One region of the Caballeronia sp. PC1 genome, then DNA from elsewhere that is predicted to be linked to it. Evidence: riboswitches for the same ligand, from Rfam matches in the RefSeq annotation. Region 1 holds a riboswitch; the other holds the start of a gene.

Evidence for each region. Region 1 has a riboswitch for FMN ahead of LY284_RS29510 (6,7-dimethyl-8-ribityllumazine synthase). Riboswitches for the same ligand answer to the same signal wherever they lie in the genome.
Region 2: linked by a shared signal. The riboswitch ahead of ribB (3,4-dihydroxy-2-butanone-4-phosphate synthase) and the one ahead of LY284_RS29510 (6,7-dimethyl-8-ribityllumazine synthase) in region 1 are both predicted to bind FMN.

What each region holds. Positions count from the first base shown of each region.
Region 1 covers NZ_JAJUBH010000003.1:1,068,420-1,074,637, forward strand. The annotation lists gene LY284_RS29495 (sensor domain-containing diguanylate cyclase) at 1-684, shown strand, start outside; gene LY284_RS29500 (hypothetical protein) at 754-1,122, opposite strand; gene LY284_RS29505 (acyloxyacyl hydrolase) at 1,622-2,185, shown strand; FMN riboswitch at 2,549-2,714, shown strand; gene LY284_RS29510 (6,7-dimethyl-8-ribityllumazine synthase) at 2,815-3,312, shown strand; gene LY284_RS29515 (beta-propeller fold lactonase family protein) at 3,441-4,616, opposite strand; gene LY284_RS29520 (transposase) at 4,752-5,138, shown strand; gene tnpB (IS66 family insertion sequence element accessory protein TnpB) at 5,105-5,473, shown strand; gene LY284_RS29530 (IS66 family transposase) at 5,539-6,218, shown strand, end outside.
Region 2 covers NZ_JAJUBH010000001.1:2,168,468-2,174,685, reverse strand. The annotation lists gene LY284_RS10445 (MFS transporter) at 1-759, shown strand, start outside; gene LY284_RS10440 (HAD family phosphatase) at 797-1,483, shown strand; gene ribB (3,4-dihydroxy-2-butanone-4-phosphate synthase) at 1,499-2,248, opposite strand; FMN riboswitch at 2,394-2,557, opposite strand; gene glpK (glycerol kinase GlpK) at 2,674-4,170, opposite strand; gene LY284_RS10425 (hypothetical protein) at 4,378-4,758, shown strand; gene LY284_RS10420 (hypothetical protein) at 4,832-5,029, opposite strand; gene LY284_RS10415 (gamma-glutamyltransferase family protein) at 5,489-6,218, shown strand, end outside.

The DNA of each region.
Region 1 (6,218 bases):
GCGCGGTTTTCTGTTGGCTGGTATGCAGCTAAGGCAGCTTCCATGGTGTCGTCGAGTGTGGTTCTTGGGATGCTGATGCACGAGACGAACAGGTTGTATCGCGCGTTGAACGAGTCACATCAGGAACTCATGGCAAGCTCGCAACGCGACGGCTTGACGGGCGTTTTCAATCGTTCTTATCTCGATGCGGAATTGGATAAGCTCATAGCTATTGCCGATGGACGAAGACGACCGTTCTCGGTGTTGCTGATTGATGTCGATCATTTCAAGAGTTATAACGACACCTGTGGACACCTTGCAGGCGACGAGGCACTGAAGCAAGTAGCACACACGTTGAGCATCGCGACCGACAAATATGGGGGCTTCGCTGCACGATTCGGTGGCGAAGAGTTTGTCGTCGTGCTTCCTGGACATTCTTCCAAGGCGGCAATGAGTGTCGCGGAGGACATCCGCGAAAGGGTCGCCTCGCTCCCGTCCACATCCCAATGCTCTGCGCCAATTACAGTTTCGATCGGTCATGCCGCTTGGACGTCAATATTCGATAAATCGCCCAAGGGTATTCTTGGCGCGGCGGATGCCGGCCTGTACCGAGCGAAGGCATCCGGGCGAAACCGGGTTATCGACATAGAGGCAGACATGAGAGGCATCTCAGAGAAATATATGCCGCCTGCTCAGACACACTAATACGCCTAGCATGGTCGTGCAAATAGCAGTGTTATATAAGGTTCGCCGCGGATTCGTGCCAACGACCTTTCAATCAGCGCCATCCGGGTCCGTACTTGAATCAATGTCGCCGTAAGTCTTCCCGTGTAGGAATTGAGACAGGATCCGCAGATCCTCTCCAAGCAATGGGCGGCCCATGGCAACGACTCGTAGTTTGTATTCTCCGCATTGCCGACAGCGGCGTGCAATTTCGTCAATTTCTTTTACACCGCACTCGGACACAGGGGTGTACCTGTCGAGCCTGTGAAACACGAAGCTGACCATCAAAATTCCCGCGAGCACGAACACCGTAGCGATGGCTGCAAAGGCGGGCGCCTGAGAGTCAGTCTTGACCGCAGCAATCGCTACTGCTGAGGTGAAAGCAAGGTAGGCGATGATGGCGGCCACGACCTCAAACATGCTTCGTCGCTTTCCATCGGCTATCTCGGAGTGTGTTAGGGGAGGTCGAATTGAGGACGACGCTTTGGATTTCATTGCCATGGCCGATTTCCGGTTCAGTGCCGTCGACTGCCAACGGGCGCTTTCCGCTTTGATAGTTTTTGAAGCCACTAATCGATGCCGACCTTAACGTGTACGGCGCTCAAATACGACATTACAGAACCACTCGCGTAAATTGAGATGAGCGGCGTAGGGAGTTTAGTAAGTTTGTTTCTCCATAGCAACTAAACAAATAGCGAAGACTCCGTCAGCAGAAGTTCGATTTGGCTACTCGCACGTCTCAGTGGGCGGCGGGAGCATCCTTGCGCATCACTACCACCTCGATCCTATTTGGATAGACGGGATTGGATATGGTAATGGTAGGTTGAGGAATGGCGATCCATGCAACGTTAGCTGGGTAGCACTACAATCGCTCGACATTTCTTCGGCTAAGGCCGCCGCTAACGTCCTCAGTACGCTCATGCAAACTAAAACATTCTGGCGTGACAAAATCTTCCGTAGCGCTCTCGCAGTCGCACTCAGCCTCGGCACGACGTCAGCATATGCCGATCGTTGGGGTTTGCAGATCGCAGGTGGCGTAGCCAATCACGACTTCAAGAAGGCTGATGTTGGGGTTGTGTGGGATCCGAACCTGACTTGGTGGGAAGTTAGTGGATTTCATTTCACGCTCGTCGGTGAAGGGCACATCGGCTACTGGCATACGACCGAGAGCAACGCTGTGAATTCGAACGTGTGGGAGTTTGGCCTTACTCCAGTTCTGAGGTTCATAAAGAGTTCCGGCTACTTCCGACCATTCGTTGAGGCCGGAGTCGGCGTGAGAGTGCTGTCGCATGCTCGAATAACGCAAGACTACACGCTATCGACTGGTTTCCAGTTTGCCGATATGGTTGGCGTCGGCATGATCTTCGGGCAGAAGCAGAGCTACCAGGCCGGGTTCCGCTTTCAGCATCTATCGAACGCGAGCATCAAAGAGCCGAACCCTGGCATCAATTTTGAACAGATTTATCTGCAATACAATTTCTGATCAGAAAACACGAACGCATCGTTCTGAATATGCGAACAGGAAGTCGCGAGGTGTCGTCCACGTGCCGTCTCCTCGAGCGAAGCGGTGCCAATAATTGGTTTGGAAGATAAGTTGCGCTCTTTGCGCCATTCCGCCCCAAGCCTTCCTGCTGTTGGGCCGAGACGTTACACGCGGTTATCGCAGTCGGTCTGGCAATCGTTTTCTCATTGCTTATGCAAATCATGCTTTGTCGCACGAGTGAGAACGGTGTGCGTGGAACGAATGCGTCATTCTCTCTCTTTCACTCACCAGGCGTGAGAATTGGGGCGCGTTTTTTATTGTAGATTCGTGGTACCGTACACCTCGTTCTTCATGTCATGAAGAGCATGTTCTCGGGGCGGGGTGAGATTCCCCACCGGCGGTAATCATCCAGCAATTGCCAAGGGATGTAGCCCGCGAGCGCTTATCGAATGATCGCTTGTTCGATAGGGTCAGCAGACTCGGTTAGATCCCGGGGCCGACGGTATAGTCCGGATGAAAGAGAACAGGATAGCTAGTTAGATTAGGCGCGCTCGCGCATGTGTGCGCATGTTCGCGCCTAGTTTTCATTCGCTGTCCTTCGCCCTGTTCACACTAACAGGCATAGGCTCATGAATAGCTCCAACCCTATCGAAGCAGACGTAGTCTCTTCCGCTGGTTCTCAGCGTCCCCGTATCGCATTTGTCCAAGCCTGCTGGCATCGAGACATCGTCGATCAATGCAAGGCCTCATTTGTCGAGTCGTTGGTCAAGAAGGGCTTTGATCTGGAAGACATTGAACTCTTTGAGGTGCCGGGCGCATTTGAAATCCCGCTCCATGCCAAGCGGTTGGCGCAAAGTGGGCGTTACGCGGGCATCGTCGCGGCAGGGCTTGTTGTCGACGGTGGTATCTATCGGCATGATTTTGTTGCGACGGCAGTTATCAACGGGCTGATGCAAGTGCAACTCGAAACGGGCACGCCGGTGTTCTCTGCGGTTCTGACGCCCCATCATTTCCACGGCGGCGTAGAACATATCAGCTTTTTTGCAGAACATTTTGTGGTCAAGGGCGCCGAGGCCGCGCATGCGTGCGCAGATACGGTGGTCAAACTGAGCGCCTTGCCAGTTTGACGTCGGTCAGTTGAAGAACACGCGATTTAAAGTGGCCCGGCGTTGGGCCACTTTCCCAAGGGCGAGGCTCGCACATCTCGCGAAATAATTTCGCGGTTGGCGCGGGTCTCGTCTAAAGCACGGCGAAATCAAGTACCGGTAAGACCTTGGAGGCTGATCTTCGACACTGTGTTGGCAGGTTGCTCAACGAGCTTCGTCAGTGTGCCGTTGGGTCCGATCGCGTATGACACGATTTTGTCGTCGCCGGCATAGTCCTGATATAGGTATTTGCCGTCCGGACTAATCCAAGAGTCGTTAGCGAATGCGGAAGCTTGACCTGCAACTGCCGTTTCTGTCGCAACCGCTGCGTTGACGAGTGTCAGCTTACCGGTAGTGTCGAGAGAGAAAAGCGACACCGCGCCACTACCGTTGCCAACGTAGGCAAACTTGTTGTCCGGCGTCAGAGCAATCCAGCACGGCGCTTGTTGGCCGGTGACAGCGATAGGTCCACTTAGCGTCGAAAAGCTTCCCGATGAGGAAAGCGAATATGAACTGGCCGTGCCTCCGGCTGCCTCTGTGACGATGTAGGCGGCTGCCAGCGCGCCGGAACCGAATCGGCCACCGAACGGCCCGACCCCCGCTGACTTACTACTGACCGGCTGTCCCAGCGTTCCATCATTGTTGATCGGATAGGCGAGAAGCATGTTCAATGGCGTGACAGGAGTGACGGTCTTCAGGAACCCATTGACGACAACAAACTTCCCGTCGGGGCTGACGGCGACTTGGGTTGGAAGGGCATCTTGCACAGCGACGGTGTACTGGGCGAGTGATGTGAGTTTCCCATCGGACCCGACGCGATAGGCGCCAAGCTCCTGAGCACCCTGTTGATGGGTCACATAGAGCACGCCGTTCGAAAACGCCAGTGATGTTGGACGTACGCCTCCGGTCGGTGAGACCGCCAACAGCGACAAGTCGCCTGAACTGGTGATTGAGAACGTGCTTACGGTATTGTCGCCCGCGTTGGCGACAAAGAGGCGTGTGCCATCGGGCGAGACGATGAGACTGTTGTTACTGGTCAAAGCGTCCGGCGCCACGATGTTGCCCATGAAGTAGTTGACGCCGTTTGTCCCTCTGCCTCCTGTCGCGACCGTTCCCTTCGGCGTAAGCGTGCCATCTGCGTTGCGCACGAAGCGCACAACCGTGTTCGATGAGTCGTTAGTTTGTGCAAACAGTTGGTGCACGGGTGCCGGATTGTCGTCGGAGCCGCCGCCGCACGCAGCAAGCATGGCGGACATAGTTGCTGCCAGCAGAATATGTTGCTTCATTCCTCGTTACCTCTCGCAGTTGGAAATGTTGCTCATGACCGTTGTCTGAATTTGTGTAAGCGGCTCGGCAACTCACCTTGAATGTAGCTGAAACAGTTGGGAGTATCGTGTCCACTAAAGCGAATAAGCGGACACGTGAACACTATCGAAGAAGAGGCGTTGCCGACGCGTCGCCGTCGTCGGCGCTACACCGAAGAATTCAAGGCGCGCGTTGTCGCCGCTTGCCAAGGCACCGGCGTGTCAGTGTCGGCCGTGGCGCTGGAACATCGGCTCAACGCGAATCTATTGCGCCGCTGGCTTGATCAGGCAGAAGGCAAACTTCCAAAGCGTTTGTCTGAAGGCCCGGCAGAAGCTCAATCGACACCCCTACCAGCGTTCGTCCCTGTTGCTATGGGAGTAAAGGAGGTAGCCTCGACGGAGATCCGTGTCGAAGTTCGCCGGGGCAGTCAGTCGATAACCGTGAGCTGGCCGGTCTCCGAAGCCGCGCAATGCGCGACGTGGCTGCGCGAGTGGCTGCGGTGATTCGTGTCGACGAGATCTGGCTAGCAGTCGATCCGCTGGACATGCGGGCCGGCTTCGACACGGCGTTGGGGCGCGTGGTGAAGGTGTTCGGCGCCGCGCATCCGCACCACGCCTATCTGTTCACCAACCGCCGCGCCAACCGACTGAAGGTTCTCGTCCACGATGGCATCGGCATCTGGTTGGCAGCGCGCCGGCTGAACGAGGGGCGGTTCGTCTGGCCGCACGCTGGCAGCGAACCCAAGCAGCAGTTGCTCACGCACGAGCAACTGGCGGGCTTGGTGCTCGGGCTGCCGTGGCAGCGCATCGGCCAAGATGGCGTGATACGCATAATCTGACGCGTTAAGGGCGACGTATACAGTTCTGCTTCTCGCGTTTGCGGGGTTCTGGCAGACTGGTCTGCATGAACCCGCCGGCCGACCTCGACGACCTCAATCCAGAGCAGTTGCGCGCCCTCGCAGCGCAACTGCTCGCCGAGGTCCACGCCAAGGATCTGGAGGTAACGGAGAAACGGCGAGAGCTCGGTGAGCTAGAACGGGAGCTGCATTACCGACAAACTCGCATCGACCAACTGACTCACGAGATCTCCGTGCTCAGGCGCCAGCAGTTTGGCCGGCGCAGCGAACAGCTCAACAGCGAGCAAATGAGCCTGCTTGACGAGGCGATTGATGGCGACCTGGCTGCCATTGAGATAGAGCTCGAAGAGCTCGAGCCTTCACGCAAGCGCCAACACGAACCGTCCAAGCGCGCACCCTTGCCGCCGCAGTTGCCGCGTGTCGACATCCGTCACGAACCGGACAACACGGTGTGCCAATGCGGATGCGAACGTGTTCGTATCGGCGAAGACATCAGCGAGAAGTTAGATTACGCGCCGGGCGTGTTCAAGGTGGAGCGACACATTCGCGGTAAATGGGTATGTCGCCACTGTGAGACGCTAATCCAGGCACCCGTGCCCGCGCACGTCATCGACAAGGGCATCCCAACCACCGGACTTCTAGCGTCGGTACTGGTCAACAAATTCGCAGATCACTTGCCGCTGTACCGTCAGGAGCAGATCTTTGCTCGGGCGGGCCTGGCGATACC
Region 2 (6,218 bases), on a different contig from region 1:
GTGCTGGGCGTGCCGTTCGGCACGTTCATCGGTCAGGAACTGGGCTGGCGCGCGACGTTCTGGATCGTCGCGGGCCTCGGCGTGCTCGCGGCGCTCGGCGTCACGGCGCTGGTGCCGAACCGGCACGACGCCGCGCCGAGCGGCCTGGGCCGGGAAGTGCGTGTGCTGCGCGACCCGCAAGTCTGGCTCGCATTGACGATGACGGTGCTCGGCTTCGGCGGCGTGTTCGTCGTGTTCACCTATATCGCGCCGATTCTCGAACAGGTCGGCGGCTTCTCGCCGCGCGCGGTCACGCTGATTCTGGTGCTGTTCGGCGCCGGTCTGACGATCGGCAATACGATCGGCGGCAGACTCGCCGACCGCGCGCTGATGCCCTCGCTGATGGGCATTCTCGTCGCGCTCGCCATCGTCATGGCGGTGTTCGCGAAGACGAGTCACAGCCAGATCGGCGCGATCGTCACGATTTTCGTATGGGGCATCGCGGCGTTCGCGACGGTGCCGCCGCTGCAGACGCGCGTCGTCGAGAAAGCGAAAGACGCGCCGAATCTCGCTTCGACGCTCAATATCGGTGCATTCAACGTGGGCAATGCCGGCGGCGCGTGGCTCGGCGGCGCGGTGCTGACGCACGGCCATGCGCTCGATGCGCTGCCGTGGGCTGCGGCGCTCGTCGCGCTGGCCGCGCTCGGCGTGACGTTCTGGGCCGCGCGGCTGGACGCGCCGCGCATTACATCCGAAGTAAAAGCGGCCGACGCCTGCTGAGCGCTTATCATGTTGGCTCAACGTAATCCGAGCCAACATGATCGATCATCTCATCTGCGATTGCGACGGCGTGCTCGTCGATAGCGAAGTCATCGCGGATCGCGTAATGCTGGACGTCCTTACCGAGACGTTTCCCGGCATCGACTTCAAACCGGTCGTCAAGACGGCTTTCGGGCAGCAAACGTCGCGCTTTCTCGCGCATCTGGAGACCCGGTTCGGCATTGCCATGCCGCCGAATTTCGTCGATACGATCGAGGCGCGCGTCTCCGTGGAGCTTGCGCGCTCGGTCGGACCGATCGCGGGCGTGCGCGCCGCGCTGGAAGGCTGCGGCCTGCCGGTCGCGGTCGTGTCGAACAGCCGGATGGAGCGCGTGCGCGCGTCGGTGCGGCGTGCGGGGCTGGCCGAGATCGTCGGCGCGCGGGTGTTCAGCGCGCAGCAGGTCGAGCGGCCGAAGCCTTATCCGGATGTCTATCTGCTCGCGGCGCGCACGCTTGAAGTCGATCCGGCGCGCTGCCTCGTCGTGGAGGACAGCGTCGCCGGACTGACGGCGGCGCGCGCGGCGGGCATGAAAACCATCGCGTTCGTCGGCGCGAGCCATATTCCGTCCGGCTACGCTCAGGTGCTGCGCGAAACCGGCATCACGCGGATCATGGAGCACATGAACGAACTGCCCGCGCTCGTCGCGGCGGGCGTGCGCGGGGATTTCGGCGACGTGCTGTCCTGATTTTTAAGCCGCTTCTTACGCCACTTCTTCGACCGCTTCGACAGCCGATTCACGCGCGGCCGCCAGCGCCGCGCGGAATTCGACCAGTTCCGCGATGGTCAGCATCGGCAGGCCGTGTTCCTTCGCGAAGCGCTCGACTTGCGCGCCGCGCGTCATCGTGCCGTCGGCGTTCATCAGTTCGCACAAAACGCCTGCGGGCTTGAGGCCGGCGAGGACGGCCAGATCGACCGTGCCTTCCGTGTGGCCGCGCCGCGCGAGCACGCCGCCCGGCATCGCGCGAAGCGGGAAGACGTGACCGGGACGGACGATATCGCCCGGCTTCGCGTGATCGGCGATGGCCGCGCGAATGGTCGTCACGCGATCGGTTGCCGACACGCCCGTGGTCACGCCTTCGCGCGCTTCGATCGACACGGTGAACGCGGTGCCGTAGCGGCTGCCATTGGCGGCGGCCATCGGCGGGAGTTCGAGCGCGCGCACTTTTTCGTCGGGCAGGCACAGGCACACGATGCCGCTGCATTCGCGGATCAGAAGCGCCATCGTGGCGTCGGTGAGCTTTTCGGCGGCGACGATCAGATCGGCTTCGTTCTCGCGATCGTCGTCGTCCTGCAACACGACGGGGCGGCCTTCGCGCATGGCGTCGAGCGCGACGGCGATGCGCGACGGAATATCGAACGATGCGAGTTGCGGGAGATCGGCGGAGGCGTCATCGGCGATGACGGCGGGTGCGGCGAACGACAGGCTGCTGGTGGCTTGGGTCTGGGACATGTGAAACGCTCTCGCGCAAAAATTAAGCGAAAAACGTTTCAGGGCATTGCAAACAGACAGAACGGCACCCCACGGCGACGCTGGAGCGGCGTCGTCCGGATAGACGCGATGGATGGATCGCGACGGGGAACGAACATGACCATCTGCACATCTTCTCTCATCCGGACTATGACCGTCGGCTCTGGCGTCTCACCAGATCTGCTGACCCCGCGCATGGTGCCGGCGCGGGCGCTCGCGGGCTCATGGTCCGGCCGCGAAGCCTCGCCACATACCGCCGGTGGGGAATTGCACCCCGCCCTGAAGACGTACTGAATGCCTTCGGGCCGAATGACCCGTCAGCTTTTTTAGGATACCGCACGCGCCGGTTTTTTGCACCGCCGCATGCGTCATATGCTTTGCGCAAAGCGACATATGCGATTCGGCCCTCAGCTATCCGCCCAGGCCTTCGCCGCGTTGACCGCGCGCTGCCACCCGGCGAGACACGACTCGATCTCGCGTGCGGGCATCGACGGCGCGAAACGCCGTGCGAGCTGCCATTGCGCCTTCAGTTCGTCGATATCTTTCCAGTAGCCGACCGCGAGCCCCGCGAGATAGGCCGCGCCGAGCGCGGTCGTCTCGGCGACGCGCGGGCGCGCCACATCGACGCCGAGCAGGTCCGCCTGAAACTGCATCAGCAGATCGTTCGCGCAGGCGCCGCCATCGACGCGCAATTCGCCGATCCGCATGCCCGAGTCCGCCTCCATTGCCTTCAGCACGTCGAGCGATTGATACGCGATCGAATCGAGCGCCGCGCGCGCGACATGGCTTGACGTGGTGCCGCGCGTGACGCCGAACAGCGAGCCGCGGGCGCGCGCGTTCCAGTGCGGCGCGCCGAGTCCGGCGAACGCGGGCACGAAATAGACGCCGTCGCTATTCGGCACGCCGCGCGCGAGCGTTTCTATTTCGCTCGCGCGGCGGATGATGCCGAGCCCGTCGCGCAGCCATTGCACGACGGCGCCCGCGATAAAGATGCTGCCTTCGAGCGCATAGTTCACCCGATCGCCGATCTGCCACGCGATCGTCGTGACGAGGTTGTTGCGCGACTCGATCGGCTTCTCGCCGGTGTTCATGACGAGAAAGCACCCCGTGCCGTAGGTGTTCTTCACCATGCCGGAGTCCGTGCACATCTGGCCGAAGAGCGCCGCGTGCTGATCGCCGGCAAGCGACGCAAGCGGGATGTCCGCGGCGAACACCGTGCCTTGCGTCGCGCCGTACACCTCGGACGACGTGCGCACTTCGGGCAGCATGTTGCGGGGAATATCGAATGCGTCGAGCAGTTCGTCGTCCCAGCGCCGCTCGTGGATATTGAAGAGCATGGTGCGCGAGGCGTTCGTGATATCGGTGACATGCAGGCCGTGCCGCGTGAAATTCCACATGAGCCAGCTATCCACGGTGCCGAAGGCGAGCCGTCCTTGCCGCGCTTTTTCGCGCGCGCCTTCGACGTTGTCGAGAATCCAGCGGATCTTCGTCGCGGAAAAGTAGGCGTCGATGGGCAGGCCGGTCTTTGCGCGCACCATCGCTTCGAGCCCGCGCGACTTGAGTTCGTCGCAAAATCCGGCCATGCGCCGGTCCTGCCAGACGATCGCGTTATAAACCGGCTTGCCCGTTTCACGGTCCCAGACGATCGTGGTTTCGCGCTGGTTCGTGATGCCGACCGCCGCAATCGACGAGGCATGCACCCCCGCGCGCGTGACGGCTTCAGCGGCGACACCCGCCTGCGTCGACCAGATCTCCAGCGGGTCATGCTCGACCCAGCCCGCTTGCGGATAAATCTGCCGGAATTCCTTTTGCGCCACGGACACGACGTTGCCATTCCTGTCGAACAGCATGGCGCGCGAACTGGTGGTGCCCTGGTCGAGCGCGAGAACGTACTGATCCTGCATGGTCTCCTCCGGTCTGGTCGGACGTGGACGCGTTGTCCGTTTGCGCAATCTATCGGAGCGAGGCCGCGCGGACAACCTGGCCGAATGGCATAGGCCGCGCGACGTCTTTCGCATTCTCCGCAAAATGCCTATGCCGTCTGGACGAGTGGCGCACCCGTGCCGATGGGCCGATACTGGCGGCACCAGATCGAACGAAGGGTGAGTGCGATGCGAATGAGGTTGGTTTCAGGCCTGCTCGGCGCGGCGTTGCTGGCAGGCTGCGTGGGTACGCCGAGTCTCGATGGCTCGATGGGCGCGCCGTCTTTCAGCGCGCTTCAAGGCATGTGCTCAACGTCGCCGGTCGATTACGGCGCGGACGCGCAATCCGTCTACTCGGCCTTCTTCGACGCTTATGTGGCCGAGCGGCGCGGCGGGCTGTCGAAAGACCGTTTCTGCGCGTTCCAGACGGCGATCGCTGAACGGTATCGCGCCTATCGCGCGAATCCCGGACCTGAGGCGCAAAGCGCCTGGGCGAGCTTCTTCCTCGATCAGCGCGCGCAGGCGTTGAGCTGGCGTGCAGCGGTCGACCCCACGCTGCGAGCCGGTTGACGGGTTTGCTTCGAAGTGAGGAGAGATGAAACGGACGCGGCGGCCTGCCGCGCCCTGAGTCCGGCTGCGCGTGCTACGAGTAACGCTTGAAAGCCTTGACGGTGGAGTCGCCGGTGGCGGTAAGGCGCCACTGTTGACGTCCGGAGGCGAGATTCTCGAGCTGAACGAGCTGGCGTTCGAGCAGGGCATCGAGTTCTTCGCGTTCCATGTCGACCTGATTGGGTGCTTCCTGAACCAGTAGCAGCGTGGCAAATTCGTGCGGACTCAGCATTGTGTTCTCCATGACGACCGAACGGCATAAGCAGCCGGCTTTGTAAGCCGGATCTTTTTGCTTCGAAACGTTGTACGGGGAAACTGAAAAACCGCCGGGCAAAGGCGTTGATTTTGTGCTGCATTTGCCGGGAATTGTGATTGTAGGCAAGCGTCTGACAAGTGCCAAATTTGCAGCGAAAATTTTGGCTTTGACTTTTTGTCCATGCGGAGGCGGTCCTCTGCGCGCGCGATTTCGGAGAATCAACCTTAACTTCGTGCGGCGGCGCACACAAAGACGGCGGTCCGCGCGGAGCGAGTTCGGCCGCACGTTTGACTGATTCATGCGCATCGCTCATTAATTTATACGATAAATGAATTTGTTTTGGATTAAGCGGACAATGCAATATTCATCTTTCGCCCTGATGCAACGTAAAACCCTTCGGCACGCTTCGCCTGCTCGTATTTCGGACTTTCTTCAATGACTCGCTTCAACTGGCAAAACCCGTATCCAACGCCGCGCCTGCCGGTGTTCGCCCGTAATATCGTTTCGACATCGCATCCGCTCGCCGCGCAAGCGGGTCTGCGCATGCTGTGGAAGGGCGGCAATGCCGTCGATGCGGCCATCGCGGCGGCGGCGGCCATCACCGTCGTCGAGCCTGTTTCGTGCGGTCTGGGCGGCGACGCCTTCGCGCTCGTCTGGGACGGCAAGAAACTTCACGGCCTGAACGCATCGGGTGTGTCGCCGGCGGCCTGGAACGTCGATTACTTCCGGCGCAAATACGGCGAGGAAAACGGTCTTGCTCGTCAGCCCAAGCGCGGCTGGGACACGATCACCGTGCCGGGCGTCATCGCCGGCTGGGAAGCGTTGCACACGAAGTTCGGCTCGCTGCCTTTCGCCGATCTCATGGAACCCGCCATCGAGATCGCCGAGCGCGGTCATGCGGTGGCGAGCATCGTCGCTTACAAATGGGCCGCCGCGGTGCCGGAGCTGAAGGATCAGCCGGGCTTTGCGGACGTCTTCATGCCGCGCGGACGCGCGCCCGAGGTGAGCGAGCTCGTGCGCTTTCCCGGCCACGCGAAGACGCTGCGGCTGCTCGCGCAGCACGGTCCGCGTGCGTATTACGAAGGCGAGAGCGCCGAGCGTATCGCGTCTTTTGCGCGCGAGGGCGGCGCCGCGCTCACGATGGACGACCTGCGCAACTATCGCG